DNA from 3 places in the Shewanella sp. Iso12 genome. Region 2 is predicted to be linked to each of the others. Evidence: predicted binding sites of a transcription regulator. Region 2 holds the regulator's gene; each other region holds the start of a gene.
What was found. Region 2 encodes ArgR, which controls arginine synthesis, uptake and breakdown. Its sites were predicted from a motif close to ANTGAATANNTATTCANT; they were not measured.
Positions count from the first base shown of each region.

Region 1: a site for ArgR is predicted at 5,882-5,899, ahead of HCX89_RS04220 (YjiH family protein). Genes of this name have one in related genera too.
Region 3: a site for ArgR is predicted at 3,346-3,363, ahead of argA (amino-acid N-acetyltransferase). Genes of this name have one in related genera too.

Region 1 covers NZ_JAAUHW010000002.1:42,819-53,135, reverse strand. Annotated here, with positions in the region: gene HCX89_RS04245 (SCP2 domain-containing protein) at 336-854, opposite strand; gene HCX89_RS04240 (peptidase U32 family protein) at 995-1,996, shown strand; gene HCX89_RS04235 (U32 family peptidase) at 2,007-2,867, shown strand; gene HCX89_RS04230 (hypothetical protein) at 2,912-3,619, opposite strand; gene HCX89_RS04225 (PAS domain-containing methyl-accepting chemotaxis protein) at 4,136-5,680, shown strand; gene HCX89_RS04220 (YjiH family protein) at 5,972-7,330, shown strand; gene HCX89_RS04215 (two-component regulator propeller domain-containing protein) at 7,470-10,317, shown strand, end outside.
Region 2 covers NZ_JAAUHW010000011.1:172,999-183,315, reverse strand. Annotated here, with positions in the region: gene pssA (CDP-diacylglycerol--serine O-phosphatidyltransferase) at 1-726, opposite strand, end outside; gene HCX89_RS17450 (DUF4124 domain-containing protein) at 818-1,261, shown strand; gene mdh (malate dehydrogenase) at 1,340-2,275, opposite strand; gene argR (transcriptional regulator ArgR) at 2,561-3,031, shown strand; gene HCX89_RS17435 (Dyp-type peroxidase) at 3,092-4,027, opposite strand; gene ggt (gamma-glutamyltransferase) at 4,126-5,769, opposite strand; gene HCX89_RS17425 (ABC transporter ATP-binding protein) at 6,042-7,085, opposite strand; gene HCX89_RS17420 (iron ABC transporter permease) at 7,082-8,713, opposite strand; gene HCX89_RS17415 (Fe(3+) ABC transporter substrate-binding protein) at 8,753-9,769, opposite strand; gene HCX89_RS17410 (hypothetical protein) at 9,985-10,317, shown strand, end outside.
Region 3 covers NZ_JAAUHW010000013.1:118,533-128,849, forward strand. Annotated here, with positions in the region: gene dut (dUTP diphosphatase) at 1-421, opposite strand, end outside; gene coaBC (bifunctional phosphopantothenoylcysteine decarboxylase/phosphopantothenate--cysteine ligase CoaBC) at 418-1,614, opposite strand; gene radC (DNA repair protein RadC) at 1,743-2,420, shown strand; gene rpmB (50S ribosomal protein L28) at 2,543-2,779, shown strand; gene rpmG (50S ribosomal protein L33) at 2,786-2,959, shown strand; gene argA (amino-acid N-acetyltransferase) at 3,436-4,755, shown strand; gene HCX89_RS18770 (PH domain-containing protein) at 4,871-5,401, shown strand; gene rarD (EamA family transporter RarD) at 5,456-6,340, opposite strand; gene HCX89_RS18780 (thioesterase family protein) at 6,447-6,911, opposite strand; gene recQ (DNA helicase RecQ) at 7,062-8,903, shown strand; gene HCX89_RS18790 (diguanylate cyclase) at 8,885-10,317, opposite strand, start outside.

The DNA.
Region 1 (10,317 bases), on a different contig from region 2:
ATTTTTTTATCCTACAGCTCGACTCATTCGGATAGATAAATAGTTAATGCCAATATTGCCATTCAAGAAAATGAAAAGACTGAGTCAAAATCACTGTAAGAGCATAATGTGACAGACTTTTTGGGGATCTACAGATAGGAGTGAAGCAAATAAAACTGAATTATTTTGCTTGGTGCGGGAACTCGCGGAAAAATCGGCAGTCAGAATTAGTGAACCGAGTGTTTCATCATTATCCTCCCTTCAAGATGGTTTCTAGCGCACCATCCAGAGTTTAGATTGAACTCTGACAGCGACCCAAATGGGTCGCTTTTTTTATGCCAGGATTTTACTGTTTGTCAGGCCCATTGAGGTGCGGTTTGTGAACTTTGCAGGAGCGTGGTCAGCATATTGGCCAGCTTATCCAACATCAGCTTCAACCCCTTTGGCATACTTTGAACATCTATGCCAAGCAGCAAGTTTTTGACCTCGAGGCCCAATTCGGTATCGCCCTCAATACTGAGTCGGCGCTGGAAAAACAGGGTGTCAGGATCCTCTTTGGCAGCGGCGACCAGCAAGAGTTCGGCGCTATTGGCGCTGAAGGTGACTTCCGGAGCCGTAAAAGGCCGCACCTTGAAACCTTGTTCGAAACTGACTTCAAATGCCAACTCCATGTCCTCGACCCGAACGCCCACCCATTGCCCTTCAAGAAAGTCCAATTCACCATCCTTAACCTGTTCGCTGAGCAATACCGCCAATAGCTGCTGCAGTACGTTCGCCTTGATGGCGAAGGGAACCAAGGTCAGCGGTTTTCCAACCAACTTGGGAGCCAGAGTGAGAATATCGCGCGCCGCCTTGGCGGCTAAAGCCGTGCGCATCTTGAATTACTCCTGATTAAAATGCCAAAACTCCGGCAGTCTAACCAAGTTTTATGATCATAAACCTGTTTTATATCAATTCTGTGAGATCCAAAGGTCGATAAACTGCGGCTTTGTTTGTAATTAGGGAGAAAGTTAACATGGAACTCCTGTGTCCGGCCGGGAACTTGGCATCACTCAAGGCTGCTCTCAACGCCGGCGCCGATGCCCTCTATCTGGGGCTGAAAGACGACACCAATGCCCGCTCATTTGCCGGACTGAACTTCACACCGACCAAACTGCAACAGGCAGCCAAAGAGGTAAAGTCTCAAGGGCGCAAGCTGTATCTGACTATTAATACCTTTCCGCAACCGGGTGAAGAGAAACGTTGGTACCAGGCCGTCGATCTGGCCGCCAACACGGATATAGATGGGCTGATCATGGCCGATCTGTCGCTACTGGATTATGCCCATGGCCACTACCCTCACCTGCCGCTGCATCTTTCGGTACAGGCCAGCGCCACCAATCTCGGTGCCCTGGCACTCTATAAGCGTGAGTTCAACATTGAGCGCGCCGTACTCCCCAGAGTGCTATCCATCAAGCAGGTCAAAGATCTTGCCAAGGCCAGTCCGGTTGATCTGGAAGTGTTTGCCTTCGGCAGTCTATGTATCATGGCCGAAGGGCGCTGTCAGTTGTCTTCCTATGTAACTGGGGAATCGCCCAATTCAGGTGGCTCCTGCTCACCGGCAAAACATGTGCGCTGGCAGGAAAATCAGGGCTGTCGCCAGACCCGCCTCAACGAAGTCTTGATTGACAGCTCGGGGTTGAACGAGCAGATGGGCTACCCGGTTGTGTGCAAGGGACGTTATCTGACCGAAGAAGACAGCCAGCCGGGCTTTTTGCTGGAGTCCCCCACCAGCCTCAATACCCTGGACTTGCTGCCGGAACTGGCCCAGGCCGGCATAGTGTCACTTAAAATTGAAGGTCGCCAACGCAGCCCCGCCTATGTGGAACAGGTTACCCGGGTTTGGCGTCAGGCGCTGGACACCTATCAGAATGCGCCGGAGCGGTTCCAATCCAAACCCGAATGGCATGCCGCGCTGGCCAAAGTATCCGAGGGGCAAACCACCACGCTGGGTGCCTACGAGCGCAGCTGGCAATAGGAAGTTTTCTATGAATATTTCTCTTGGCCCGCTGCTCTATTGCTGGCCCAAAGCACAAGTGCAGGCCTTCTACCGTGAAGTTGCAGACAGCACTATTCCACTGGTTTATCTGGGTGAAGCCGTTTGCAGCCGCCGCAGGCAGATGAAGTTTGCCGATTATCTGGCCCTGGCCCTTGAGCTCAAGGACGCCGGCAAACAGGTTGTATTGTCGACTCTGGCCTTGATAGAGGCACAATCCGAGCTTAAAGAGCTTAAAAAGCAACTCGATAATGGCGAGTTCATAGTTGAGGCCAATGATATGGCAGCCGTTGGTATGGCGCGGGAGCAGGAACTGCCTTTTGTCTGTGGTGCCAGTATCAATAACTACAACAGAGCCAGCCTGGAAAAGCTGCATCAATGGGGCATGCAGCGCTTTGTGATGCCCATTGAGCTGTCAAAAATGTGGCTGCAAAAAGTCACCGCCCCGACGCCAAACTTTGAAATTGAAGTACTGGGTCATGGTTATTTGCCATTGGCGCACTCGGCCCGTTGCTTCACCGCCCGTCATCAAGGGTTGGCAAAGGATGACTGTCAGACGGTATGCATCAAGCATCCAAAAGGCCTGGTCGCCCAGACCCAGGAGCAACAACCACTATTGCGACTCAACGGCATACAGACTCAGTCGGCAGCCCGCTGCGATCTCAGACGGGAAATACCAGAAATGAAACGTATGGGTGTTGACTGGTTCAGGGTGTCACCGGATGGCCATGACTCCATCGCTTTGGCGGAGTCTTTACTGCAAAATGCAGGGAGTGAAGTCGATGCTGAAACAGGCAAAGAAGCCTGTAATGGATACTGGCACGGCGCACCTGGCATGGTCTATAGACGTTAGCGTCAAGGTCTTAAGCAAGCCCGTGCTGTGGGCTTTTCCGGCCTTTAATAAGGACTTTCAACAGGCTCCTGTTCATCGGGGGCCTTTTTTGTGCACAGCAACAAACACAGGACCCAGAGCATAAAGCTGCCGAGCCCCAGCCATTCGAGGACTGCCGGCCACCAAAAGTCAGGCCGAGGTAATTGCAGCACCAACTCATGGTAAAAGGGGTTATCCCCCTCGGTAATACCAAGTTCAAGATGCGGTAGAAACAGAAACGCGCCCAGACTGACGCCGCTGATAAGCGCCGGGATCAGAGTCCACAGAGTGGCGGCACCAAAGGGGCGCTGCAGCAGATAAACCAGGTAGCAGCCAACACTGATACAGCCAAAGATAAAAAACCACTTCAGCATCAGGATATGAAGGTGATAGACATTGACGGGAAACAGGCCAACACCGGCCAGGGCCATACAAGTCAGGGTCAGGCTGAGATACAGGAGATGGCCGCTCAATAAGCGAGACAACTGCAGGGTGAATAACCAACAGAGCACCAGGCTCAAACTGCCGAAGAACAAACCACCATTGAGCAGTACCGCCAACTTAGAATGGCCATAACTGCCCAGCTCACTCAGGCTGTGATTGAGCAGGCTGAACTCCCGCCCATCGCCGCTCTGATAGCCCCAGATAACCAAACCCAGGCCAAGCAGCAGTCCAAAGAGTCCCAGCAAACCAAAGCTCAACGCCATTCTTGCCAGTCTCTGTCTTCTTAACATGCCAGTGTATGCCCCGGATTCATTTTCTGCTGTCTAACTTACATGCTCCAGATTTTTTTTAAAGCCCGGGCAAGGTCTTTTTGCGTTACCGATCGCTTATTTACCCGAGTTTAAACAACAAAATTCGCTTCCGGTCGAATTATTGCACTTTGATGCCTCGGCCATTCTTTGCTGTTTTGGCATATCCTCCCGCAGGAGATGACAGTAACCTTGGTTAGCAAGATCATGCCGGGTCTGGAAACTGCAGTTCCGCCCAAGAGCAAAAATACAGCGCTAGCAGATTTCACTGTGTCCAGCCGTTGGATTGCTTGTTTGCAGAGTTTTATCCCGACTAAAACACTGGCCATCGAAGTTTTCAATTAGTATACATATCAATAACCTGCAAACGCTTTACCTCTAAAAAAGTTGCAAAAAGCGCTCACTCAAATAACCACAAAAATGTTATGCTTATCACACTTAAAACGATAATAAGGCCTGAATCAATATCGGGCCACTAACTCTGAGCCGGAATTAAAGATGTCCAGAAGGAATTCCACTACCACAGACAGGGAAGTCTGTCTGCAATCCACCGACGAACTCATTTCCACCACAGATCTTCGCGGCGTTATCACTTACGTCAACCCGGCCTTTGCTGAGATATCGGGTTTTTCTGAAGCCGAGCTGTTGGGCCACAGCCACAACATGGTTCGCCATCCCGACATGCCCAAGGCGGCCTTTGCCGAAATGTGGCAATGCCTCAAGGCCGGCAGTTCCTGGCGGGGATTGGTCAAAAACCGTTGTAAGGACGGTGGTTTTTACTGGGTCGATGCTTTCGTGTCCCCCATCTTTGAACAGGGAAAAATCATTGGTTATCAATCTGTCAGGGTTAAACCCAGTCAAGGCACCATCAAACGGGCCATCAAGGTATACAGTCGCCTGAATCAGGGCAAAAGAGTCAAAGATCCGCTGACGCTGACGCAAAAACGCTTGCTTTCGGCACTGGTGGCCAGCTCTGGCTTACTGCTTAGCGGCTATATCTGGGGCTGGGGCGTGGTGTTGGCCGGAGCCATGTTGATGGCGCTCAATCTGGCTATCTTCTATGACGAAGCCTTTCGTATTCCGGCACGATTGATGGCACTCAAGCAAGAGTACGATTCTGTCAGTCGCTTCATCTATGCCGGGCACGATACGTCATCCGTGCTCGAATTTCAGTTGCAGCGTAAGACCGCCATGCTTCAGGGCGTTTTGGGCCGGACTCAGGATCAAGCGCTTAAAACCAATGATATTGCCGCTCAGTTGGTGGTGGCCACAGAGCAGGCCAGAGTCGGCATGGTTCTGGAACAACAACAGATGCAGCAGATAGCCAGTGCCATCGAAGAGCTGCATGCCACTATCAGTGAGGTGGCTGACAACACCCAGGCAACCTCAGGCCGTATAGATGAGGCTTATGGCCTCTGTCGTCAAAGCCGGGATGTGATGCATCAGAACAGTGAACATATTCTCCACCTGGCCGATGATGTTGCCAGGGCGGCTTCCAATGCCAAACGCCTGAACGATGAAGCACAGCAAGTTGCCAACGCCATGTCGGAAATCGACGCCATTGCCGACCAAACCAACCTGCTGGCTCTCAATGCAGCCATAGAAGCAGCCAGAGCCGGCGAACAGGGACGCGGCTTTGCGGTGGTCGCCGATGAGGTCAGAGCCTTATCCGGCCGCACCCAGCAGTCCACCAAGAGTATATCTGCCAGCATAGAGGCCATGTTCAGCATGCTGACCCAGTGGGCCAATGAGATGGAAGCCAGTAGACAACAGGCACAGGAGTGCGCCACCGAAGCATTGTCGGCTGTGGAGTCCATCAACACAGTTAATCAGGGGATGGCTGAAATACACGATCTCGCCAGACAAAACGCCGTGGCGGCAACCCAGCAAGGGCAAGTAGTGCAAGAGATAGCAGGCGGCATACAGACGATTCACGGCGCCACCAATGACAATGTCAGCGCCCTGTGTCAGGTTGAGCAAGCCGTATTGCAGTTAAAGGCCAGTGCCGACAGGTCGCTGAACCTGAGACAGACTTTCGGCTGAGACAAAGCCCAGGTTCAGCCTGAATAACAAATATTTAACCATTTCTTTTTGAAGGATTTTTCATAAGAAACTGCTTAAATAATAATTAAGCAAGGACAGGAAATAACTATGCTGTTGTGATCAAAGAGACAGAACTGACAGCGAATGAATTTACATAGCCGCGCTAAGGGGGTAATCTTGCCCCCTTAAATTCGGGGGCCGGTTGAATGAAAATGCATTCAGAGCCAATATTGCCCCTGGCGAGTAGCTTTGTTACTCATCCAATTAGTGTAGATTCAGGGTGTAATAACCGTGGCAGACGAAAAACAACCCCGCAACATAACAACCATACTCACTTTCCTGGTGCCATCTCTGCTCGGCGTCTTACTCTTTATGACGCCTATCAGCTATAACAACGAACTGACCATTCCTGTGGCGGTGTTGGCCGATGAACTCAAGAATTTGCTCAATGATTATTTGACCAGCATAATTTGCGCCATAGTGGTATTTACCGCCACGGCCAGTGTATTGGTGAAACTCCTGCGCCCCGGTTTTATCCGCCGCAGCAAGTTTCTCAATTCCCTGTTGAATATCAGCCCTGCCTGGCTCTTGGTCAGGGTTTTGGGCGCCATATTTATCTGTCTGACCTTCTTCCAGGTTGGCCCTGAGATGCTCATAGCCGATTCCACCGGCGCCTTGGTGATGAGTAAACTGTTGCCACTGCTGTTCTGTGTATTCTTTTTTGCCGGTATGTTCCTGCCTTTGTTGCTCAACTTTGGCCTGCTGGAACTCTTCGGAACCTTACTGACCAAGTTGATGCGGCCGGTGTTCAACCTACCGGGACGCAGCGCCATCGATTGTATGGCCTCCTGGCTCGGGGATGGTAGCGTTGGTATTTTGCTGACCAGTAAACAGTATGAGAACCGCTTTTATACCCAGCGTGAAGCGGCGGTTATCGGCACCACCTTCTCGGCAGTCTCCATCACTTTTACCCTTGTGGTACTCACCCAAGTGAAACTGCAGGCAATGTTTGTACCCTTCTACCTGACAGTCTGTCTGGCCGGTATTGTTGCCGCCATAATAGTGCCCAAGTTGCCGCCGCTGTCGCGCAAGAAGGATGTTTATGTTGATGGCAGCCCCAGACGGAAAGATGATGAGTCGCTGCCAGAAGGTCATAACTCTCTGTCCTGGGGGTTGGATCTGGCGCTCACCAAGGCGTCCCACACAGGTGGCGTATTCAAGGTGCTCTCCGAAGGGGTGAAAAATGTCATCGATATGATCTTCGGTGTGCTCCCCGTCGTAATGGCATTAGGTACCATAGCTCTGGTCATCGCCGAATACACCCCGGTATTTAACTATCTTGGTAAGCCTTTTATTCCATTGTTGGAACTGATGCAGATCCCCGAAGCTACCCAAGCCTCCAAGACTATAGTCGTCGGGTTTGCCGATATGTTTATCCCCTCGATTCTGGCCACCAGCATAGAATCCGACATGACACGCTTTGTGATTGCGGCGCTGTCTGTCACCCAATTGATCTACATGAGTGAAGTAGGTGCCTTGCTTATCGGCAGCAAGATACCGGTGAAAATTTGGGAGTTGTTTGCCATCTTCCTGCTGCGAACCCTGGTTACTCTGCCTGTGATTGCCGGGATGGCACATCTACTGTTCTAAGGGCAATTTAGCCGGACTTCCCCACAACGGCCGCTACATGCGGCCGTTTTTTATTTCTAAGCACTAGAATGTGCTCACAAAATTCGCATTTCGGCCACCAGCATCTACACTGAAAAAAGTTCGTTTTTGAGGCTTTTCGGTGAAAATCTTTGCGTTGCTGCTCCTTTTTACGGCACTTTGGTGCCTCGATAGCCTGACGCCGTCATTGGGCTATCGCCCCGTCCTTGAGCAATTTCAGGCCGAAGACGGCTTGTCGATGAACACTGTCAATGACCTCGCCACAGACGATCGTGGTCACCTGTGGATAGCCACACAAGCCGGACTCAACCGCTTCGATGGCGAACATTTCAGAATCTACAGTAAGCAGGACGCTCCCCACGGCCCTAGTGGCAATCACATTGAAAGGCTGTTGTTTTCAAGCCAGAAGGAGTTGTGGCTGCTGACCTTGAGCGATGGCCTGAATCTTTATCATCCGGACAGTGGCCGCTTTGAAATATTGGGTGCCGAAGCCGATCTGCCGCTGACCGGGATCCGCGAGCTGGCAGAAGACAAGCAAGGCATGCTCTGGCTGCTGATGGATGATGCCAAGGTTTGGCGCTACGACCCAAAACGCCGCCAACGCCTGGATAGCCAGCAGCTTCAGACAAATACCGTTTCACAACTGAGGTTTTATGCAACGCCTTCCGGCGACTTGTATCTTGCAGGAGACTCGCTCTGGCAGCTGGATGACAGCAAGTCCTGGCAACAGATGACAATATTGCCGCAGTCTGCTCAGGTAGAGTCTCTGATACAGGCCAAAGACGGCAGTTTATGGCTCGCAAGCAAAGGAACGCTCTGGTACTGGTCTTTGGGAACCGAGGCCGTGCCTTACTCCATCAACCAACTTGGCGATGCCGGCATTCGGCATATGGTTTTGGATCCACAGCAACGTCTCTGGTTGGCGGTGGATAAACTCGGTCTAGTGCGGTTTACACCTCAAACCCGGGAGCTTCTTTGGCAACAAAACAGCGATGGCAAGACCATCCAGACGCTGCATCTGGATGACAGCAACCAACTTTGGATAGCGACCAAGGGAGCCGGTCTCGGTAAGCTGGATCTCAATCAGGAAGCCATGGGAAAACTGCTCCCCAACAGTTTCGAGAACCACAACCTGGGTAATGGCGATGTCAGAGCGATTTTTCGCGATCATCTGGGGCAACTCTGGGTCGGCACCGCCAGCGGCCTTTATCAGGCACTGGAGTCTGACTCAGGCAAAATTCAAGGCTTCAAACCCTCGCCGCTAGCAAGCCAACTGCTGGATAAGGCCTTTATCGGTTTTATCAAAGAAGACAGTCAGGGCCGGCTGTGGATTGGCACTCGGGGCGAAGGCTTACTGATCTTCAATGCCGAGCGCGACAGCTATCTGCACTATCGCCATCAGGCCAATGAACCGGGCTCACTGCCGGCCAACACCCTCTACAGTTTAACCTTTGATCAAAGTGGCATTGCCTGGATAGCAACCAAAGAAGCCGGAGTCAGCCGTTATCTTGGTATCGAAAAAGGCTTTGCCGCGCCGGATGCCACGCCGCTGCCCAAAACAGAAACCACTTCGATACTGGAGGATAACGGCGGCAATATCTGGATCACCAGTTACGGTGAAGGCCTATTCAGGCTCAAGCCGGATGGCAGTGTATCTCATTGGTCCACGGATACTGAAGTCCCTCTACCCAGCAAGCATCTGTTTTCCATCTACCAACATCCGGATGGACAGTTATGGATAGCATCCAGTGACGGCGTATTCTCATTCACCCCGGATAGCGGGCAGTATCAAATGTTTGATCGCCAACACGGCCTGATAGGCGATGTCGCCTACCTGATGCAACATGATGCCGACAACAAACTCTGGATTGGCAGCGCCAGCGGCCTGTCATGGCTGGATCCCGCAACAGGCACAAGCCGGAATTTTGCTTATGAAGATGGCTTGCAAGCCAACGAGTTCAACTTTGGCGCCGGGTTTCTCGATCGGGACGGTAGCTTGTTTCTCGGCGGTGTAAAAGGTCTCAACCATATCCAGCCCCCCGCTTTACCCGCGAGGAAACCTCCGGCGCAGCCGATCATAGATGAACTGCAGGCCCTGGGGCAAACACAAGAGCACGCACCAAAACCCTGGAGCCGACAGAAACTGGTTCTGGGGGTTGATGCCTTGCCGCTGAGTCTCAAATTCCACAGCCCGAACCTGCATCACGCCAGGCATCTTGAGTATCAATACAAACTCGAAGGCATGCAGCAGGAGTGGCTCAATACACGGGGGGCCAGAACCGCCTTCTTCCCGGCGCTCAAACCCGGTGACTATCGCTTTATGGTCAGAGCTGTGGATATTGACGGCAATACCAGCCCGGCGCAGAGCCTGCTGCTGAGCATAACCCCCAGGCCCTGGCAAAGCCCCTGGGCTTATACTATTTACAGCTTATTGTTGCTGAGCCTGATATTTGGCTTTGCCTATAACAGGTGGCAGAAGTTTATTGAGCAACGAAAACTGCTGCAACAGGTGGCGAGCAGCGAGCAAAAGCTGCAACTGGCACTTATCGGCAGTGGCGATGAGTTTTGGGATTGGGATTTGCAGGCACAGGAGGCCAATCGCAATAACGCATTTCTCTGGTATCCCGAGCCCGAAACCCACCTGAAAGATACGCTGGAGCGCTGTGTCCATCCCGAAGACTTGCCGCTCATCTGGCCCGAGATTGATGCCTGCCTTCATAAAGGCCGGCAAGAATTTGAACTCAGCTATCGCGGCAAGACCCAGGACGACAGCTGGCTTTGGGTACTCAACCGTGGCCGGGTCATGACCAGGGATCAAGAGGGGCGCCCTTTAAGGATTACAGGAACCATCAAGGATATTCAGAAACTGAAAGAAACCGAATCGGCACTGCGTCGCTTCAATCAGGAGTTGGAGCAGAGGGTTAAACAGCGCACTGAAGCGCTGCAACAGAGCAATGATGAACTGAACC
Region 2 (10,317 bases):
CTTGAGTTTTCTAACACTGCGAATGGTAACCACAGGCCCCGAGAGAGCATAGAGATAAAATAGCAGACAGAGAATTAATGCAGGCTCGACCGAGATCACCACAAATACGGCCACTACCAGCAAGATCACTAGGAAGTTCACCTTGCCACGCCAATCGACTTCTTTAAAGGAGTGATAGCGGAAATTACTCACCATCAACAGACCGGCAACGGCCGTAACCAGGGCCACCAATATACCTATATCATGCCCTGAGACGCCGTAGCCCTGCCCCAGCCAGACACTGCCGGCAATAAGAGCCGCTGCGGCCGGACTGGCAAGACCTTGGAAGAAACGTTTATCGGCCACTCCTACTTGGGTATTGAAGCGCGCCAGACGCAAGGCAGCACCGGCGCAATAGACAAAGGCCGCCAGCCAACCTATTTTGCCCAATTCAGAAAGCCCCCAGTTATAGGCTATCAAGGCCGGAGCCATACCGAAGGACACCATATCTGCCATCGAGTCGTACTCGGCACCAAAGGCACTCTGAGTGTTGGTCAAACGCGCCAGACGACCATCCAGTCCATCGAATAACATGGCAACAAATACAGCAATAGCCGATGCCTCAAAGTGCCCATTCATGGAAGCGATAACAGCATAGAAGCCCGAGAACAATCCTGCCGTTGTCATCAGATTGGGTAACAGATAGATGCCACGGGTTTTTATTGTTGGCTTGGATAAATTTTGCATACACTTAACCTGATGGTGTAATAAAGGTCTATAGCGGCAAAGATAACACACTTGCTCAGACAAGCTCACCCTGCAGAAACGGAAACAGACAATGATAAGGATCAGCCTATTTATGGCTCTGCTGGCATTACTCGGAGCCAACGCTGCCTCGGCAACGCCCATCTATACTTGGGTCGATGAAAATGGCGTTACCCACTACAGCCAAGAGCCGCCGCCACAACAACAGGCCACCGAATTGGACAGCCAAAATCTGCAACCCGCCAGAATTGGCACGGTCGCGCCGCAGCGAAAAGATGACGTTGTGCAGGAAACTGAGTCTGAGAAACAGGCCAAATTGATCAAGGAGAAAGATGCGGCCCAGGCTCAGGCTATTTGTGATAAGGCCAAATTCCAATTGGATGTACTCAATACCCACACCAGACTACAACGTAAAGATGAGGCCTCCGGAGAAATGATTAAGATGACAGAAGAAGAACGGCAGGCGCAGATAAAGGAGCAGCAGGAAAGAATTCGGCTGTTTTGCCAAAGAAACTAGCCAGCAAGGCCAGAGTCGAACAAGTTCAAGTAGCAAAAAGGAGCGCCGCGGCGCTCCTTTTTATTCACTGAAGTTGACTTACTTAACGAAGTCTACACCCAGTTTGATATCCGCCTTCAAGGTATCCAGCATGGCGTCACGGGCATTGGTTTCAAACGCACTCAGCTCTCCATACGGCAGAACCTTTTCGATACCATTCTTGCCGAGTACCACTGGCTGGGCAAAAAATTCAGCGTGCTCACTGCCGCCATCAACATAGGCGCACTCGATCACATTGGCTTCCCCCTGCAGACCGCGGATCAGCGACAGACCGAAACGGAAAGCGGCCTGGCCCATGGACAGAGTCGCGCTGCCACCACCGGCTTTGGCTTCCACCACTTCAGTGCCGGCGTTTTGAATACGCTTGGTCAGGGCAGCAACTTCTTCATCAGAGAAGCTGACACCTTCAACCTGAGACAACAGAGGCAGAATGGTCACACCGCTGTGGCCGCCAATCACATTGACTTTAACATCGGCGACGTTCAGCCCTTTGGCTTCGGCGATAAAGGTTTCAGAGCGGATGACATCGAGAGTCGTCACACCGAACAGACGGTTCTTGTCGTAAACACCGGCTTTTTTCAGTACTTCAGCAGCAATGGCCACAGTGGTGTTCACTGGGTTGGTGATGATACCGATCAGCGCCTTGGGACAAGTCGCGGCCACTTTTTCAATCAGGTTACGGACGATACCGGCATTGATATTGAACAGATCAGAACGATCCATGCCCGGCTTACGGGCAACACCGGCAGAAATCAGCACCACATCGGCACCTTCCAGTGCAGGCGTTGGGTCTTCACCGGCAAAACCTTTAACTTCAACTGCTGTCGGGATATGGCTCAGATCCACGGCAACCCCAGGCGTTACGGGGGCGATATCATAGAGTGACAGCTGAGAGCCGGCAGGCAATTGGGTTTTCAACAGAAGGGCAAGAGCCTGGCCGATACCACCAGCAGCACCAAGTACAGCAACTTTCATAGTTATCTCCGTCAATTCTCGGAATTATGTGTGACATAGATCTAATTCTGTGATGGCGCAACATTAAAGGATCGTCACAAAAATAGCAATTATCCCTTAGTCATATGACTCTGTTTCATCAAAAGCTGAATTAACTTCAGCGTTTTCTACTGCCCACTGAGGCTTCTTTTACCCACCAAATGACCTGCATTGCATTTTTATGCAGACATCTTGGGTATTTGTTGACACTTATCCGTTTGATATGCAGAATGACCGGGATTTTCTGAATAACGACAGAAGAAGATAATGCAAGCAAGCAAAAATCAGGATGAGCTAATCAGAACCTTCAAGGCTCTGCTTAAAGAGGAGCGCTTCGGCTCCCAGAGTGAAATAGTCAATGCACTGCAAGCCGAAGGCTTTGCCAATATCAACCAGTCCAAAGTCTCGCGCATGCTGAGCAAGTTCGGTGCCGTGCGCACTCGTAACGCCAAGCAGGAGATGGTCTACTGCTTACCGGCTGAACTAGGGGTACCTACCGCCGGCAGCCCGCTGAAGAATCTGGTATTGGATGTGGATCATAACCAAGCCATGATAGTGGTGCGTACCAGCCCGGGGGCGGCGCAGTTAATTGCCAGGCTGTTGGACTCCATCGGCAAGCCAGAAGGTATTCTGGGCACTATCGCCGGTGATGATACTATTTTCATCTGCCCTTCCAGCATCAAGACCATTGATGAAACTCTGGAAACAGTGAAGTCGCTGTTCAATTACACAGACTGAGTTGAAAATGCCATAAAAAAACGCCCTTCAATGAGGGGCGTTTTTGTTTTTATCGCGCTATTAATCATCAAACTGGATCATGAAATCCAGAGATGGGGCAAAGAAAGAGGAACCAGTTACCGCCTGAGTAAAGTGCATCAGGTGATCATGGTGTCCTTCTCCGTCACCGAAAACCATACTGTGAAGCATCTTTTCAAAATGGTTAGGTGTCTTACAGGTGGAAATAAACATCAAACCCTGCTGTTTTACAGAACCATAGGGCATGCTCTGACGCAGGATCTCCATCGACTCACCATTGTCATACTTGAGATTTACCCGCTTGATATGTGCCGTCAGCGGTTTGTCTTCCGAGGCGTACTCTATGTTGTCCTGCTTGGTGCGGCCTATGATGTCTTCCTGCTTTTTCTGCGGCAGTCTGTGCCACTTACTCAGATTATGGACATATTTCTGTACATGAATGTAGCTACCGCCGCGAAATGCATCGTCTTCATCACCTACCAGGGCCACAGCTTGACGGCCTCTGCCCTTGGGGTTTTCTGTGCCATCGACAAAACCGGTCAGATCGCGGCTGTCCATAAAGCGGAACCCGCGCTCCTCCTCTTCCAGTTCAGCCAACCCTTCCAGCATTTCGTTGACCTCATTGGCTACCAGATGAAGAATATCCAGGCGATCACAACGCAGGTGAATAAAAATATCGAACTCTATCGCCGGCGCATCCCGGTTACCCGACTCCATAGCAGGGAACGGCCTGAGTTCAGCCGGTCTGCTTCCCGGATAGAGGTGATCCCAAAAGTTGGCACCAATCGCCACAAAGGCGTTAAAGGCACTGTCGGCATACTGATCTGCCAGCTCATACAAATACTGGGCGACATTGGCCAGGCAAGGACGCAGTTGTGACTCTCCGCCTTCGTTGGCATTGAACATCAGATAAACGCTGTGCAGATTTCCCTCAGCGCAGATTCCCAGTTGTTCCCGTGGCATAACCTGTGTATCCATTTGCAATCTACCCTTTCAGATTAATTCATCTTCGGCCTTATTATCCGCAACTTGAGCATTAATTTGAATTAGCTCACGCACGTTTTTGCCGATTGCTTTCAATAACCTGATGCCTGCCCGTCTTTTCGGGACTCGGACGCTCCCCGATAAACGCCGCTTTCAACATTGACGCCTATGGCCTGATAACCACCAAAAGCTCCGAGAGAATCACTCAAAGTATGCCCCTTTTTCATCAGCTCACGGCGGGTCTCCATGGAAAAGCCCGACTCGAGACTGATATAACCGCCATCTGTCATCTGCTCGCCGGTCGGTTGGCTAGAACCTGTATGCAGTATTCTTGGAGCATCGCCCGCCTCCTGCAGGTTGAGGCCAAAATCAATCAGATTAATCATGATCTGAGCGTGCATCTGGGGTTGGGTGGCTCCCCCCATGACGCCAAAGCTGAGCCAAGGCTTGCCATCTTTGGTGACAAAGGCCGGAATTATGGTATGAAACGGTCTCTTACCCGGTGCATAGGAGTTAGCACGCCCGGGAGTGAGATCAAACAGCTGGCCCCTGTCCTGTAACACAAATCCCAAATCCGGAGGCGTCATGCCTGAGCCCATGCCACGATAATTGCTCTGGATGAGAGACACCATATTGCCTTCTTTATCAGCGGTAGTGAGATAGATGGTATCACCGTGTAAAAGATTGGGATTACCCGGCTCAACACTGGCGGCGGCTTTGTCAGCATCGATAAGCTTGGCTCTGGCGTAGTTGTATTCTTTGGAGATAAGTGAGGCTACCGGCACTTTGGCAAAGTCCATGTCGGCGTAGAACTTGGCTCGGTCGGCAAACGCCAGCTTTTTTGCTTCCACGAAATGATGCACATATTCGGCGCTGTCCAGCCCCATGGCCTTGAGATTAAATGGCTCCAGGGTTTTAAGGATCTGCAGTGCCGCTATTCCCTGGCCGTTGGGCGGCAGCTCCCAGATATCATAGCCCCGATAATTAACCGATACAGGCTCGACCCACTCACTCTTGTGAGAAGCGAGATCTTCATAGGAAAGATAACCGCCCTGTTGTTGCATATAAGCGGCAATACTGCGGGCTATCTCTCCTTTGTAAAAGACATCCCGGCCCCCCTTGGCAATTTTTTCATAGCTGTTTGCCAAAGCTGGGTTTCGAAACAATTCACCGACGGCCGGCATGCGGCCGCCTGGCATATAGGTTTCTTTAAACCCCGGGTATTTGGCCAGCTTGTCACCGCTGCGAGCCAGATAGAAGGCTATGAGCTCGGAAACCGGAAATCCTTCACGGGCATAATGAATAGCCGGTGCCAGGTTATCCTTCATGGGCAATTTGCCGAACTTGTCATGCAGTTCATACCAGCCATCCACGGCACCGGGCACGGATACGGGCAAAGGCCCATAAGGCGGCAGATGCTCAAGCCCTTTGGCCTTGAGCATCTCCAGCGTCAAAGAAGCCGGACTGCGGCCAGACGCATTGAGCCCATAGAGCCGCTGCTCTTTGGCGCTCCAGACAATGGCAAAAAGATCGCCGCCTATGCCTGAACCCGTAGGCTCAACCAACCCCAGCATGGCATTGGCAGCAATAGCGGCATCTACGGCACTGCCTCCTTGCTTAAGAATATCGACCGCCACCTGAGTCGCCAGTGGTTGGCTGGTTGCCGCCATGCCATTGACCGCATAGACTTCAGAGCGGCTCGCAAAGGCCGCGCCCGTGATTCTGTCCATCGCCATGCTTCCCGTGCTGCAGAAAACAGCCAAACTCCCGATGACGCCGAGTAACAGCTGACGACATGAGTTGTTGCTGATATTCCGTATCCCTTGTGCGTCCTGCATTTTATTATTGCTGTAGTTATGCATCTCGCCTCCGCTCTCATCCCGGAGCGGCGCATGGGCGAGTCCGGGGTTCAGTGAATACCTATGATGAGTTCGATCAAACCGATTGCTTGGTATAACACAGAGACAAACAAATTATCACCCACAGCAAACTTATGAAACAATTGTTGTTAACAGCCATTACCGAACAACACCAACGGATGTTCCAGTGCCGACAGCCTGACTCTCTGCCCTGGAGAAAACTGTACCTGATGACTACGAACCTCGAGTATGACGCCCTCTTGCTGCACATCATAATGGCAAACATTGCCCAGAAAACGCCGCTCGGTAACCACGGCCAGGCCCTGTTCGTCGGGTCGTAACTCCAACTGCTGTGGCCGCAGCAACAACTCGCCCTGCCAGTTCAGTGGCAAACCATGGGGCAAAGAGCTTTTAAGTCGACCGATTTGAGTATCGACACAGTGTTCGCAGCTGACCAGGGCCTTAAGATAATTACCGCTGCCGAGAAAGTCCGCCACATAGCGATTGACCGGGTTGGCATAGAGAGTTTCAGCACTGCCTTGCTGCACTATTTTTCCATCTTCAAACAGCGCCAGGGTATCGGCAAAAACAAAGGCTTCATCCTTACTGTGGGTCACAAATACGGCGCTGACGTTACGGCTCTTGAGGATCGCACGAATCTCCAGCATCAGCTCGCCGCGGACCTGGGCATCTATGTTGGAGAAGGGTTCATCCAACAACAGCAGTTCAGGCTCATAGGCAAGCGCCCTGGCAATCGACACCCTTTGCTGTTGACCGCCGGACAACTCGTGGGGATAACGTTCAGCAAGCCCCGGGAGCTTGACCAAATCCAGCATCTCCTCGAGCCGGCTCAGACGCTGCGCCTTGTTCAATCCCTTGACACCAAAGAGGATATTCTGCGCGACCGTCAAGTGGGGAAACAGGGCATAGTCCTGAAAGATCATCCCCACGCCACGCTCCTCTCCCGGAACCTGTAGCTTATCCGTGGTTACTGCACGGCCGCTGATATGAATTTCACCGGCGGAGACCGGCTGCAGTCCGGCAATGGCTCTGAGCAGAGTCGTTTTACCACAACCACTGGGTCCGAGCAGGGCGGCAATTTCACCGGCTTGCAAGGTAATGCTCAGCCCTTTGAGCACCTGCAGGGCGCCATAATGGCTGTGGAGTTGCTTGACACTCAGGGTCGACATCAGTTGTTTTGCTCCAGCGAACGGTTGAGGTAAATCAAGGGCACCAGCCCCACCAACACAATGACAATAGCCGCCAGCGCCCCCTGCTCCAACTGCTCATCGGAGACGTATTGGAACACTTGGGTAGCCAGGTTGTGAAACCCGACAGGGCTTAGCAGTAAGGCAGCCGGCAACTCTTTCATCGCCTCGATAAATACCAGCAGCAGAGCGGCAAAAATACCGCTGCGCAGCAGTGGCAGATGGATTAATGCCAGTACTTTACCCGGTGTCTTGCCCAGGCTGATGGCCGCCATGTCGAGAGAAGGCGACAACCGTTTGTAACTGCTCTCTATGCTGCCGATGGCGATGGCGGCAAAGCGAATACAAAACGCCAGCACCAGGGCGGCGATACTGCCGGTGAACAAGAGCCCCGGGCCTTGGCGCTCGAACAGGGCATAGAGATCATCGATTCTGAAATCAAGCCAGGTCAGCGGAATAAGCACGGCAATCGCCAGCACTGTGCCCGGCAGTGCATAGCCGGTACTGACCAGACGGGATGGCAACATGTCCCACTTTCTCGGGCTCAGGCGGCGAATGAACATCAAGAGGATAGCCAAAAGCAAACACAATACACTGCTGATGGCGGCGACCGTTAGGCTGTTGAGACTGTACTGCCAAAAGTCACTGTTCCAGCTCTGCTGCCAGTAATCCAAGGCGTAACTGCCGAGAATGACAAATGGCAAAACAAAGGCCAACAGCAGCAACAGCGAGCAGTAGCCGAGCGCCAGCCACTCACGCCAACCTTTAAGCCGGTATGGCTCTGGTGCCTCAAGCAACAGCTGTTTTTGAAATAATTGCTGTTTACGCCTCGCCATACGCTCCAGCGCAAACAGAGTAAAGACCCCAAGCAACATCAATAGCGAAATTTTAGCCGCGGCCGCCAAGTCACCATAGGCTCGCCAGGTGTCGTAGACAGCCGTGGTCAGGGTGGATACCGCAAAATAATTGACCGTCGCCAAGTCAGCCATGGTTTCCATGGCTACCAGGGCGACACCGGCCGCCAGCGCCGGGCGCGCCATTGGCAGAGACAAACGCCAGAAACTCTGCCATGGCGAGCAGCCCATCACCTTGGCTGCATGCTGCAAACTTAAGGATTGCTCCAGAAACGCAGTGCGCCCCAAGAGGTAAACGTAGGGGAAGAGTACCAGCGACAACATCACAGTGGCGCCGCCCAGAGTTCGAATATCGGGAAACCAGTAGTCGGTTACCGATTGCCAACCAAAACTTGCGCGTAAAAACCGTTGCACAGGCCCGGCATAATCCAGTAGATCGGTATACACATAAGCGACGATATAGGCCGGCATGGCCAGCGGCAACAACAGAGCCCACTGGAACAGGCGCCGACCCCGAAACTCACAGCGTGCCACCAGCCAGGCAGCCGGCACCGCCAAAAGCAGACTGCCGACACTCACCCCCAACATCAGCCAGAAGGTATTGGCTATGTATGACGGCAACACAGTGGCAAACATCTGCCCAAAGCGGGTTTCGCCCGGTTCTAATGCCTGCATGACCAGCGCCAGCAAAGGCGCCACCATAAGGCCGCAGACGGTAAACCCCGCCCACGACCAGCCTCTGGAGAAGGTCAGGATCACCGCTATTCCCCCATAACCTTTGCAGAAACGCCTTCAAGCTCAGAGATCAAACTTAACCTCATCGAGCAGTCTCAGCGCCGCCTGATGGTGCTCTGCCAATTTGTAGACAGGCAAGTCATCGGCTTTGAAGTCCCCCCAGGATGCCACCAGTTTTGAGACAGGCACATCGACCTTGACCGGATATTCCATATTGACCTCGGCATAACTCTGTTGGGCGGCATCCGAAGACAGATACTCCATCAACTTGAGGGCATCGGCCGAGTTAGGTGCATGCTTGGCCAGCGCCATACCCGAGACATTGATATGGGCACCGCGATTTTCCTGGTTCGGGAAGTTGATCACTGCCGCTTCGGCCCATGGCCGCTGTTTGGGGTCTTGCAGCATCTTGCCATAGTAATAGCTGTTACCGATGGCGATATCACACAAGCCTTCTTTCACCGCCTGCACCTGCGCCCTGTCGTTACCCTGAGGCTTACGGGCCAAGTTACTCTTCAGTCCCTGAAGCCAACTCTTGGCATCGGCTTCACCGTGGTGGGCTATCATGGAGGCCACCAGCGCTATATTGTAGGGATGCTTGCCACTACGCATACAAACCTTGCCCTTGTAGCGGGCATCGGCCAGGTCTTCATAGTTGATCGCCAGCGGCCCGAGGCGCTCCTTGCTGGAATAGAGATTACGCACTCTCATGGTTAGGGCGTACCAGTTTCCTTCTGGATCCCGGTATTGGGCCGGAATATTCTGCTTGAGCGTGTCGCTTTCCACCTGTTTGACCAACTGCTTGTCCACCAATTCCTGCAACCGGGAAAAGTCAGACGTCAGCACCAGATCCGCCGGTGATAAGCGTCCTTCACGGGCCAATCTATCGGCGATGCCATCTTTGGCAAACACAAAATTAACCTTCACCCCGGTAGCCTGACTGAAGTCATCCAGAATGGGCTTGACCAAAAACTCCTGACGATAGGAATAAACCGTCACCTCACCGGCGGCGGCCACCGGCAGCGTCACGCTGGATGCGGCCAACGCACTGCAAAGTATCAGACCTGTTTTGTAGCTCATATTCTTCGGCACTCCATATTGGGATGAGTAATTTAATGAGAACTATTTCTAATCCACTTTATTTTCAGCCTAGTGCAAAAATTCTGGCAAGGGGAATACAAATGAAATAGACAGAATGGCAGCGGCTGGGAGCAAAGCGATTGGAATCGGCCGAATTGTCGCAAACTAAACTAAACTGAACCTTAAAACCCATGCATGGCGAGGGGGAAAACGCCTTGGATATGTTGGAAATCTTGCTGGCTGTGGTGTCTTTGCTACTGATATTGTTTCTGTTCCGCCACAGATTAAGGCCAGGAAAGCGACGGCTGGCCAAACCTGTTACGCCGCAGGAAAAGCAGTATCACTGTGTCTCCATAATGTTGACACCAACTGCCTGCCAGGCGATAAGAGTGCTTGAAGGCAAGCGTTTTTTGTCGAAGGAGGCGCCCAAGCTTCCCTTGCCTGAGTGTGATTGCAGCCAATGCGACTGCAAGTATCAACATCATGAAGATAGAAGGGTTCCCTTCAGCGACCGACGGCTGGATTATGGCATGAGCCATGATCTCTAC
Region 3 (10,317 bases), on a different contig from region 2:
TGTCCGAGGTGTCAAATTCATCCACCAGTTTGAACTGGGCTTGAACGACGGGCACAAACACCAATTGGGCCAAGCGGTCACCTATCTCCAGGGTGAAAGGTGTCTGGCTGCGGTTCCAGCAGGAAACCATCAGCGGGCCCTGATAGTCAGAGTCGATCAGGCCGACCAGGTTGCCGAGTACTATGCCGTTTTTGTGGCCCAGACCCGAGCGGGGCAGGATCACCGCCGCCAGAGAAGGGTCGGCCACATGAACCGCAATTCCGGTCGGGATCAATACAGTTTCACCCGGGGCTATGGTGATGCTGGTGTCCAGCATGGCGCGTAGATCCATGCCGGCACTGCCTGGGGTCGCATAGCTTGGCAGCGGAAATTCACTGCCAATACGCGAGTCGAGAATTTTCAGTTCTATGGGTGTTTTCATGAGTTGTTTTTATGCTTCGCTATCAGGATCAGCAACTGTTTGGCCAGGCTCAACTTGTCGGTGGCCGGCAGTTCATCACAACCTGTTGCAGAAAATACTTTCAGGGCATTCCGGTCGGCGTTGAAACCCTGATCCGGAACAGACACATCGTTGGCGGCAATCATATCGAGTTTCTTGCGCTTGAGCTTGTCACGCGCATAGGTCTCCACCTCATGGGTTTCTGCCGCAAAACCCACGGTAAAGGGCCGGATAGGATGGCTGGCGACCGTGGCCAGAATATCCGGGTTACGCACCAGTGCCAACGCCATGGTTTCGGAAGATTTTTTTATCTTGGCTTCGGCGACATCGGCGACACGATAGTCTGCCACTGCAGCGCAGCCAATAAAAATATCTTGCTGTTCCACTCGTTGCATCACGGCATCGAGCATCTCTTTGGCCGATTGCACATCGACTCGGGTTACCCCTGCCGGGGTAGCTAAATTAACCGGGCCGCTAACCAGAGTCACTTCGGCACCCATCTGCGCCGCCGCAGTGGCCAGTGCAAACCCCATCTTGCCTGAGCTGTGGTTGGAGATATAACGCACAGGATCTATCGCTTCGCGGGTCGGTCCGGCAGTCAGCAGCAGCTTTTGGCCTGCCAACAGCTGTGGCTCAAAGCAAGCGGCGGCTCGCTTGGCGATATCATTGGGTTCCAGCATACGCCCCGGGCCGACTTCACCACAGGCTTGGCTGCCGCTATCCGGGCCCCAGATACCATAGCCGCGCTCGGCCAGCACCTTGAGGTTGTCCTGAGTTGCTACGTTTTGGTACATCTGTTGGTTCATCGCCGGGCAGAGCACCACCTTAGCCGCCGTTGCCAGGCAGGTGGTGGTGATCAGTTCATCGGCCATACCGGCACGAATGCGAGCCAACAGGTTGGCGGTTGCGGGGGCAATGATAACCAGATCGGCCCAGCGGGCCAATTCGATATGTCCCATGGCAGCCTCGGCCGCAGGATCCAGCAGATCTGAGGCCACAGGATGGCCGGATAACGCCTGCAAGGTCAGCGGGGTAATGAATTCCATGGCGCTCTGGCTCATGACGACCCTGACTTCGGCACCTCTGTCCTGCAGGCGCCGCACCAGATCGGCACTCTTGTAGGCGGCAATGCCACCGCCAATCCCCAAGAGGATTTTTTTATGCTTCAGGCTCATAGAGACAATCAACTGATGGTAATTGGCGGCTAAGATATCACAAAGCTCCCCCGACTTGGCAGGATGCAGCTTCAAAAATCTCGACCATAATTGAAACAAAGTATAGGGCACAGGGATGGGAGCCAAGGATGGGGATCAGAGACTGGCCAACGGGCGAGGGACCGAGGGAAAAGTTGTTGCAGCAGGGAGCCAAGGGCCTGAGTGATGCCGAGTTACTGGCAGTATTGCTGCGTAACGGCCTGGCGGGGCAGAGTGCGGTCGAATTGGCCAGAGATTTGCTCGCGGCATTCGGTTCACTGCGGCAACTCTTGGTGGCACCACTGAATCAGGTTGCCCGAATTCCGGGAATGGGACCGGTAAAATATACCCAATTGCAGGCGGCTGCTGAACTTTCGAGGCGAATTTCCCGGGAAAAGCTGCAAAGAGGGACGGTTTTGACAAATCCTGATTTGACTCGCGACTATTTAATGAGACAATTAGCGGACCGTGCCACCGAGGTGTTTGCGATTTTGTTGCTGGACAGCCAGCACCGAGTGATCCAATTCGTGGAATTATTCCATGGCACCCTGGACTCTGCATCTGTCTACCCACGAGAGGTGGTTAGGCTGGTGCTGGAAAAACAGGCCGCGGCGGTCATAGTTTGCCATAATCACCCGTCCGGCGTGGCTGAGCCCAGCCAGGCTGACAGGCGAATTACTGAGCGGTTGAAATGTGCGCTCGCAACCATAGATGTTTCACTTCTGGATCATATGGTTGTAGGGGATTGCGAGATAGTTTCCTTCGCAGAACGCGGATGGATGGATTGATCCATCGCTTGATCTTTCCTCAGTTATCCTGTATAACATGCGCCCTCTTTGTGCCTCGGGCGACGGCCATACGAGGCACATTAATGCTCGAGCGTTAAAATTGTTTTTTGGAGAAGATTGACATGTCAAGAGTATGCCAAGTTACTGGCAAGCGACCAATGGTTGGTAACAACCGTTCGCACGCAAAAAACGCAACTCGTCGTCGTTTTTTACCTAACCTGCAGAACCACCGTTTCTGGTTAGAAGACGAAAAGCGTTTCGTACAATTGCGCGTTTCTACCAAGGGTATGCGCATTATCGACAAGAAAGGTATCGAAGTCGTTGTTGCTGAACTTCGTGCCCGTGGCGAGAAGGTGTAATAGAAAATGGCTAAAGCTAAAGGCAATCGTGAGAAGATCAAGCTGGTTTCAAGCGCCAAGACTGGTCACTTCTACACTACCGACAAGAACAAGCGTAACATGCCTGAGAAAATGGAGATCAAAAAGTTTGATCCCGTAGTTCGTCAGCACGTTATCTACAAAGAAGCCAAAATCAAGTAATTCACTTGGTATTTGAATTCTTGGAAAGCCCCTCTCGCAGGGGCTTTTTTTTGATTTGAATTTGGCCGCCGCGGCTGTAGTCGAGCCGGTTTGGCTCTCGTTGCCCTTAAGCTTATCTCCTTTGTCACCAAGTAGCCTCTATCACCTTCAATCCACTTTAGTCCTGAGTTACTCTGCAAGAATTCGGCTGCTGGCCTTCTGCGGTTCAGGTGGATTCATACTTTCTAAACAGATCCCTGCTATACCTTTCTATGCAATCACTTGAACCGCAGCGGCGAATATTTACTCGGTTTGAGTCTCAGGGGGGAAGATGCTGGATATGACTTACCCTTCATGTGAATAGTTAGAGATTTAAAATAATCATTTGTGCAAATAAATTCTTTTTAAGTGAATTTAAATGCATTATTATGTTGTCCGTGCCACGGGGGTGGCACTCATTTTATGTCGGCTTTAACGAGTGTGAGGTAAATCCCAAGGTGCGTACCACAGAATTGGTTGATGGTTTTCGTCATTCTGCTCCCTATGTCAATGCTCACAGGGGCAAGACATTTGTTGTGATGTTGGGGGGCGAGGCGTTGGCTCAGCCTAAGTTTCGCTCCATCATCAATGATGTTGCTCTGCTGCATAGCCTGGGGATCAAGGTGGTATTGGTCTATGGCGCCCGGCCACAGATAGACGAAGCCTTGGCTAACAATCAGATTGAGCCTGCCTACCATCAAGGCGTGCGGATCACCGATGAAGCCACTCTCAAGGTCATTAAGCAGGTAGCCGGTTCTTTGCAGTTTGATATTACTGCCAGGTTGTCCATGAGCCTGTCGAACACGCCGATGCAGGGCGCACAGATCAACGTGGTCAGTGGTAACTTTGTCATCGCCCAGCCTTTGGGGGTCGACAATGGTATTGATTATTGCCTCTCAGGCAAGGTGCGCCGTATCGATGTTCAGGGACTCAAACGGCAGATGGAAAACAACTGTATCATCCTGATGGGGCCGATAGCGGCTTCAGTCACCGGCGAGAGCTTTAACCTCACCGCCGAAGAAGTGGCGACTCAGGTGGCTATCAAGCTCAAGGCCGACAAGATGATAGGCTTCAGCTCCCAGAATGGTATTTTGGATCGCAACGGTGATGTGATTGCCGAGCTGATGCCCAACGATGCTCAAAAAATTCTCGATAAACTGGCCGGCCAGGGTGAAGGCTGTGTCGGCACCATGGCGTTTCTCAAGGCCAGTATTGATGCCTGTCGCAGTGGCGTGCCCCGCTGCCATCTGGTCAGCTATCTGGAAGATGGTGCCCTGTTGCAGGAACTCTTCTCCCGTGAGGGCATAGGTACCCAGATAGTCACAGAGAGTGCCGAGCGCTTGCGGCGCGCATCCATTGCCGATATTGGCGGCATACTCAACCTGATCCGCCCGCTGGAAGAGCAGGGGATCCTGGTGCGTCGCTCCCGCGAGCAACTGGAGATAGAAATAGAGCAGTTTATGCTGATTGAGCGTGATGGCCTGGTGATAGGCTGCGCGGCGCTCTATCCCTTTGAAGAGGACAACGCCGGCGAGTTTGCCTGTCTGGTGGTGCATCCTGACTATCGCGACGCCGATCGCGGTAGCCTGCTGTTGCAGAACATCATAGGCCAGGCCAAGGTGCGTGGTTATTCCAGGCTGTTTGCGCTGACGACCCGCAGCATTCACTGGTTCCTGGAACACGGCTTTGAGCTGGTGGAGGTAGATGCCTTACCGAATAAGAAGAAGCAGCTCTATAACTACCAGCGTCGCTCCAAAATTTTGGCGCTTGACCTGTAAAAACCGGCCCCGCTCAGCGGGGCTTTTTGTAAGCAGGTATATTCCATTTGTTGACATATTATGTCTTTAACTCCTAAGCTAAGCCCACTTATGCCTATCCATTAAGGAGCAAGAGATGAACAGTGGAAGTTACGAGTTGGCGCCATTGACCGGCGTCGCCAGTGGCAGTTTTATCGCCTTGATACTGATGTTGGCGGCCATCTTGCTGCTGATCCGCATTCGGAAGATGCCGGCAACGGCCAAGAGCGCCGCCTCGGGTTTGCTGTTGGTAACACTGGCGGGATCTGTATGGGTATTTTGGCAGGCGCAGGCATCCAAGGTGGAATTGACGGCTCAGAGCCTGGTGGTCGAGGTGCCATTCTACGGCCAGAGCCTGGCTCCAGAGCATCTGCGTATCTCAGAGGCGAAAGTGATTAATCTCGGCGATGCCAGCGGCCCCAGGCTTGGCATGCGTACCCAGGGCATAGGTCTGCCCGGTTACACCCTGGGGTGGTATCGGCTCAACGATGGCAGCAAAGCGTTTGTGGTTCTGACGGAAAAAGATAGCGTCTTGTTACTGCCGACCGACCTTGGTTACAGCCTGCTGCTGAGTATGCCCGAGGCGGAGAGTTTGCTTGAGGGGCTGGGGCAGAACCTGCCGGGATAAATGTTGAATATTGCTTAACCGGCCCGGAAACCCCATCCGGGCCGGTTGTATTTGTTACCTGCGAGAGCGTTTTCGCAGCATATCCAAAGTAAACACCACCAAGGCGGCCCAAATAAAGCCGAAGGTAATACTCTTTTCGATATCGAAGGGTTCATCGAACAGGGTCACTGCCATGATAAACATGATGCTTGGGCCTATGTACTGGAAGAAGCCCAGCATGATCAGCGGGATCCGCACTGCTGCACCGGCAAAGCACAGCAAGGGGATGGTGGTGATGATACCGGCGGCCATCAGCAGCAGGTTGAGATCCCAACTGTTGCTGAGCATATTGGCGCCGGCTTCACCAGTGCCCAGCAGTAAAAAGCCCAGTGCTGCCGGCATTAACACCGCAGTTTCGACCAAAAGGCCAGTCTTGGCGTCGACATTGACCTTCTTGCGCAGCAGGGCGTAGAAACCGAAGGAGGCTGCGAGCCCCAGGGATACCAGCGGAATCGAGCCGAAAGAAACCAGCTGGATCACCACCCCGGCGGCGGCAAGCGTTACCGCCACCCATTGTAGTCTCCCGAGCCGCTCCCCCAGAAACAGCATGCCGAGCAACACATTGAACAGCGGGTTGATAAAGTAGCCCAGACTGGCATCCAGCATATGATCATTGTTGACCGCCCAGATAAACAGCAGCCAGTTGCCGGCGATAAGAATCGAAGTCAGCAGTAGTACCGCCAACTGTTTCGGGCGCTTGAGCAACAGCCTGAGCTGTCCGAAACCACCGATAAACTGCATCAGGATCCCCATAAAGACGAAGGACCAGATGATGCGGTGCAGCAGGATCTCGGGGGCCGAGACATGATGCAACAACTTGAAGTACAGCGGCGCAAAGCCCCAAAAAATATAGGCGCAAAGGGCGAGAATGACCCCCTTGCGGTATTCGGTTTCAGGCATAGGTACTACACAATGACGAAAAGGAGAGAAGGGCGATTGTAGGGGGCAAAGCCCCTCGGCTCAAGTTATCGACAACAGATTCAGTGTTTGAGTTTTAAACAGCTACTCAGCCGACCATGTAAGTCCCTGTACCAAAAGCGATATGGCTGCCTTTTTCATTATGCAGCTCCATTCGACAGACAGAGACCCTGTTGCCGGCACGGATCACTGTTCCTGTGCCGCTGAAGACTTCTCCCCAGCCGGGGCGCAGATAGTCGATCCTGAGATCTATGGTGCTCAGGGTTTGCAGTCGCTGTTGCAGCTGCTCCACTGTCCAGTTGTCGCGACTGATAACTAAGCCGGAGAATGCCGTTAGGCCGCCAACCACATCCAGCACGGTTGCGGTAACCCCGCCATGGAGTATTTTTTGATGTATGTTGCCGATTAGCTCCGGCTTCATTTTGATCTCCACTTCGACACCAGAGGCGTCGTATCGGCGGATCCCAAGGCCGAGAAGATTGTGAAAAGGCACATGTTTATCAAATACTTCTGCTACCTTGGCGAGTACCTCGGCTTGAATGTCCTGGCTCATAGGGCTTCCTGCTGTTGTTGTTTTTTAGAGCAATCAATCTAACGCTAATATGGCCGTTTGCCTAGTCCGGGCGGAAAAATCCCCTCTTGGCTGGCACTCTGGTGTTGGCTTCATTTAGAATAGCGGCCTCTTCTTTGGACACAGACAGTCATGGATCAGCCGCTGAGTATCGCTCCCGAGAGCCTAAATCATCCCCAAGACCCTATGCAGCAAGCCTTGCAGCAGGTATTTGGCTACCGCACTTTCCGTGAAGGGCAGCGCCAGGTGATTGAACGTGTGATGGCCGGGGAAGACTGCATGGTGATCATGCCCACCGGCGGCGGCAAGAGTCTGTGTTACCAACTGCCCGCATTGTTGATGCCAGGGCTGACCCTGGTGGTTTCGCCGCTGATCTCCCTGATGAAAGATCAGGTCGACAGCCTGCTGCAGACCGGGGTCAATGCTGCTTATCTCAACTCATCCTTGCCCAGGGAGCAGAGCCTCAAGGTGCTGCGCCAGTTGCATCAGGGGGAGATCCGCCTGCTGTATGTCTCGCCGGAGCGCTTGCTGCAGCATGAGTTTATTGAGCGGCTGCAATCCCTGCCGCTGTCGATGTTTGCCGTGGATGAGGCGCACTGTATCAGCCAGTGGGGCCATGATTTTCGCCCCGAATATGCCCAGCTTGGCCGCCTGAAACAGCTGTTTCCCGGCGTGCCTGTGATGGCGCTGACCGCCACCGCCGACAAGGCGACCCGGGATGATATCTGCCAGCGGCTCAATATCGCCCCCTATGTGCTTCTTTCCAGCTTTGATAGGCCGAATATTCGCTACACAGTGGCGGAAAAGCTTAACGCCGCCAATCAATTGCGCCAGTTTATCGCCGCGCAGAACGGCGCTGCCGGGATTGTTTATTGCTCCAGCCGCCGCCGGGTCGATGAAGTGGCCGAAAGGCTGCGGTTACAGGGCTATGCCGCCGAAGGCTATCATGCCGGTATGAGCAGCGACGAGCGCGCCAGTGTCCAGGACAGATTTCTCAAGGAACAGTTGGATATAGTGGTGGCCACGGTCGCCTTTGGCATGGGGATCAACAAGTCCAACGTGCGCTTTGTGGTGCATTACGATCTGCCCAAGAGCATAGAGGCCTACTATCAGGAAACCGGCCGCGCTGGGCGAGATGGTCTCGAGGCCGAAGCCTTTATGTTGTTCGAGCCCGCCGATATCGGCCGGGTGCGCCACCTGATTGAGCAGGGTGAACCCGGGCCGCAGCAACAGGTGGAACTGCATAAACTCAATACCATGGCGGCCTTTGCCGAGGCTCAGACCTGCCGCCGCCAGGTGTTGCTGCACTACTTCGATGAGCCCGCGCTGGAGCCCTGCGGCAACTGTGACATCTGCCTGGACCCGCCGAAACGCTACAACGGCACCGAGGATGCACAGAAGGTGTTGTCCTGCATATATCGCTTGGGGCAGAAGTTTGGCATGAACCAGCTGATTGAGGTGCTCAGAGGCTCCAAATCGGCCGCTGTGGTCGACCGGGGGCACGACAAGTTATCCACCTGGGGTGTCGGCAAAGACAAGAGCCATGAACACTGGCTCAGTGTGACCAGACAGCTTATCCATTTGGGGCTGGCGAGCCAGGATATTACCCGCGGATCGAGTATTCGCCTGAATCCGGCCGCCAGGCCTGTGCTCAGGGGCGAAGTTGCACTGATGTTGGCCGAACCCAGAATTGACTTGCATGTTACCCGCAGGCGCAACGTCAGCAGCAAGGCGCCACTCAACTACGATCGCAAGCTGTTTGCCCGCCTCAAGCAGTTAAGGCGCAGCATAGCCGAAGAGCAGGACGTACCCCCCTATCTGGTATTCAACGATGCAACCCTGGCGGAAATGGCGGCGATTTTACCTACCAGCCAGGGCGAGATGTTGGCGGTCAATGGTGTTGGTGAGCGCAAGTTGGCCCGCTTTGGCGATCAGTTCCTCGACGAGATAGAGGCTTATCTCGCCGGTGACTGATGTTGCTCGGCGGCTTTCTGTTGACTGAGTTGGTTGACGCCGGCACGTTTCACCAGGCTATCCAGGGTATCGGGCTGCTGCAGCGAGGCCACTCCAATGCGCACGGCATGAGCCACTTGCCAGTTCTGCACTATCGGCTTGAGTTGCTCGCTGACCTGCAAGGCGCCCTGGACCGAGGTATAGGGCAGCAGGATCACCATCTCATCCATACTGTAGCGCAGCAGTCTGTCTTGCTCTCTGAGTTTCTGTTCCAGCGCCCGCTGCAGGGCGGAAAGATCCACCTGACGTATATGGCTGGTACTCAGCAACAACAGGCTCAAGGGGTAGTTGCCCTTCTTGGCACTGCTGAGCATGGCATCCAGCTGCTGGGCCGCGGGCAGTTTTTCCAGTGCCACAGTACTCGGTTGTTGCCAGCGGTTACGGCGACTGACCAACCAGATCAGCGCACCTATGATGGCGAGTGCCAGCACAGAGATGGTGCCGTAGGCCTGGCTCAGTTTGGAGCGCTGATCGGCACTGGCAAGACGAATGTTCTGCTGGGTTTCTACCTGCAACTGCTCCTGCTGGCTGAGCCTGGCCTTGTATTGCATAAAGCGGGTATTGTTGAGCTGCTTTTGGGCCTCGGCTGCGGCCTGGGCCGCCAGTTTCATCGCCTCGTATGCCGGTTTGAACTCAGCTCTTTCGGCGTAATAGTCACTGATAAGCTGTTGGGTATAGGCCACTTCATCGGCCAGTTGCAGCTGCTCGGCCTGTTGCGCCGCCTGCATCAACAGCCTTATGCCTTCATCGTCGTTGCGCTGGGCGAGACGTACCCTGGCCAATAGCCGGGTAGCACGCATATAGTTGTTTACTTTGCCTTGTTTTTCATAGGTCTGCAGGGCAATACCCACTAACTCGTCGGCAATCTCGGTTCTGCCCCTGGCGAGTTCTATCACGGCTATCTGGCTGTAACTGTTGGCAAGCTCCAGCGGTGAGCCTATCTCGGGCAGCAGTATTTTGGACTGTTTCAGCAGGCTGTCGGCTTGAGCCATATCCTCCTGCGCCAGCGCGACTCTGGCGGCCATCAATAACAGCACATGGCGAACCTTGCCTTTGGCTTCATCTGTGTCCAGTGCCAACTTGAGATAGTAGGCCGCTTGGCGCAGGTCGCCGGTGGAATACATCAGGCTGGCCATGTCGCCGTAAACATAGGCCAGAGGTGGCCATAGCCAGGACGGATTTTGACTGCTGATATCCGGGTAGATGTCCAGCGCCAGACGCAGATCTTCGATGGCGGTGCCATAGTTGCCAAGGTCGTTTTCCAGCTGGCCCTTGAGTCTCAGGGCGTTGACCAGAGCCTGGGGTTGGTTGTGGCGTTTGGCCTGCTCAATGGCGCCGTCGAGTAACAGCAGTGATTGTTTCAGATCGTCGAAAT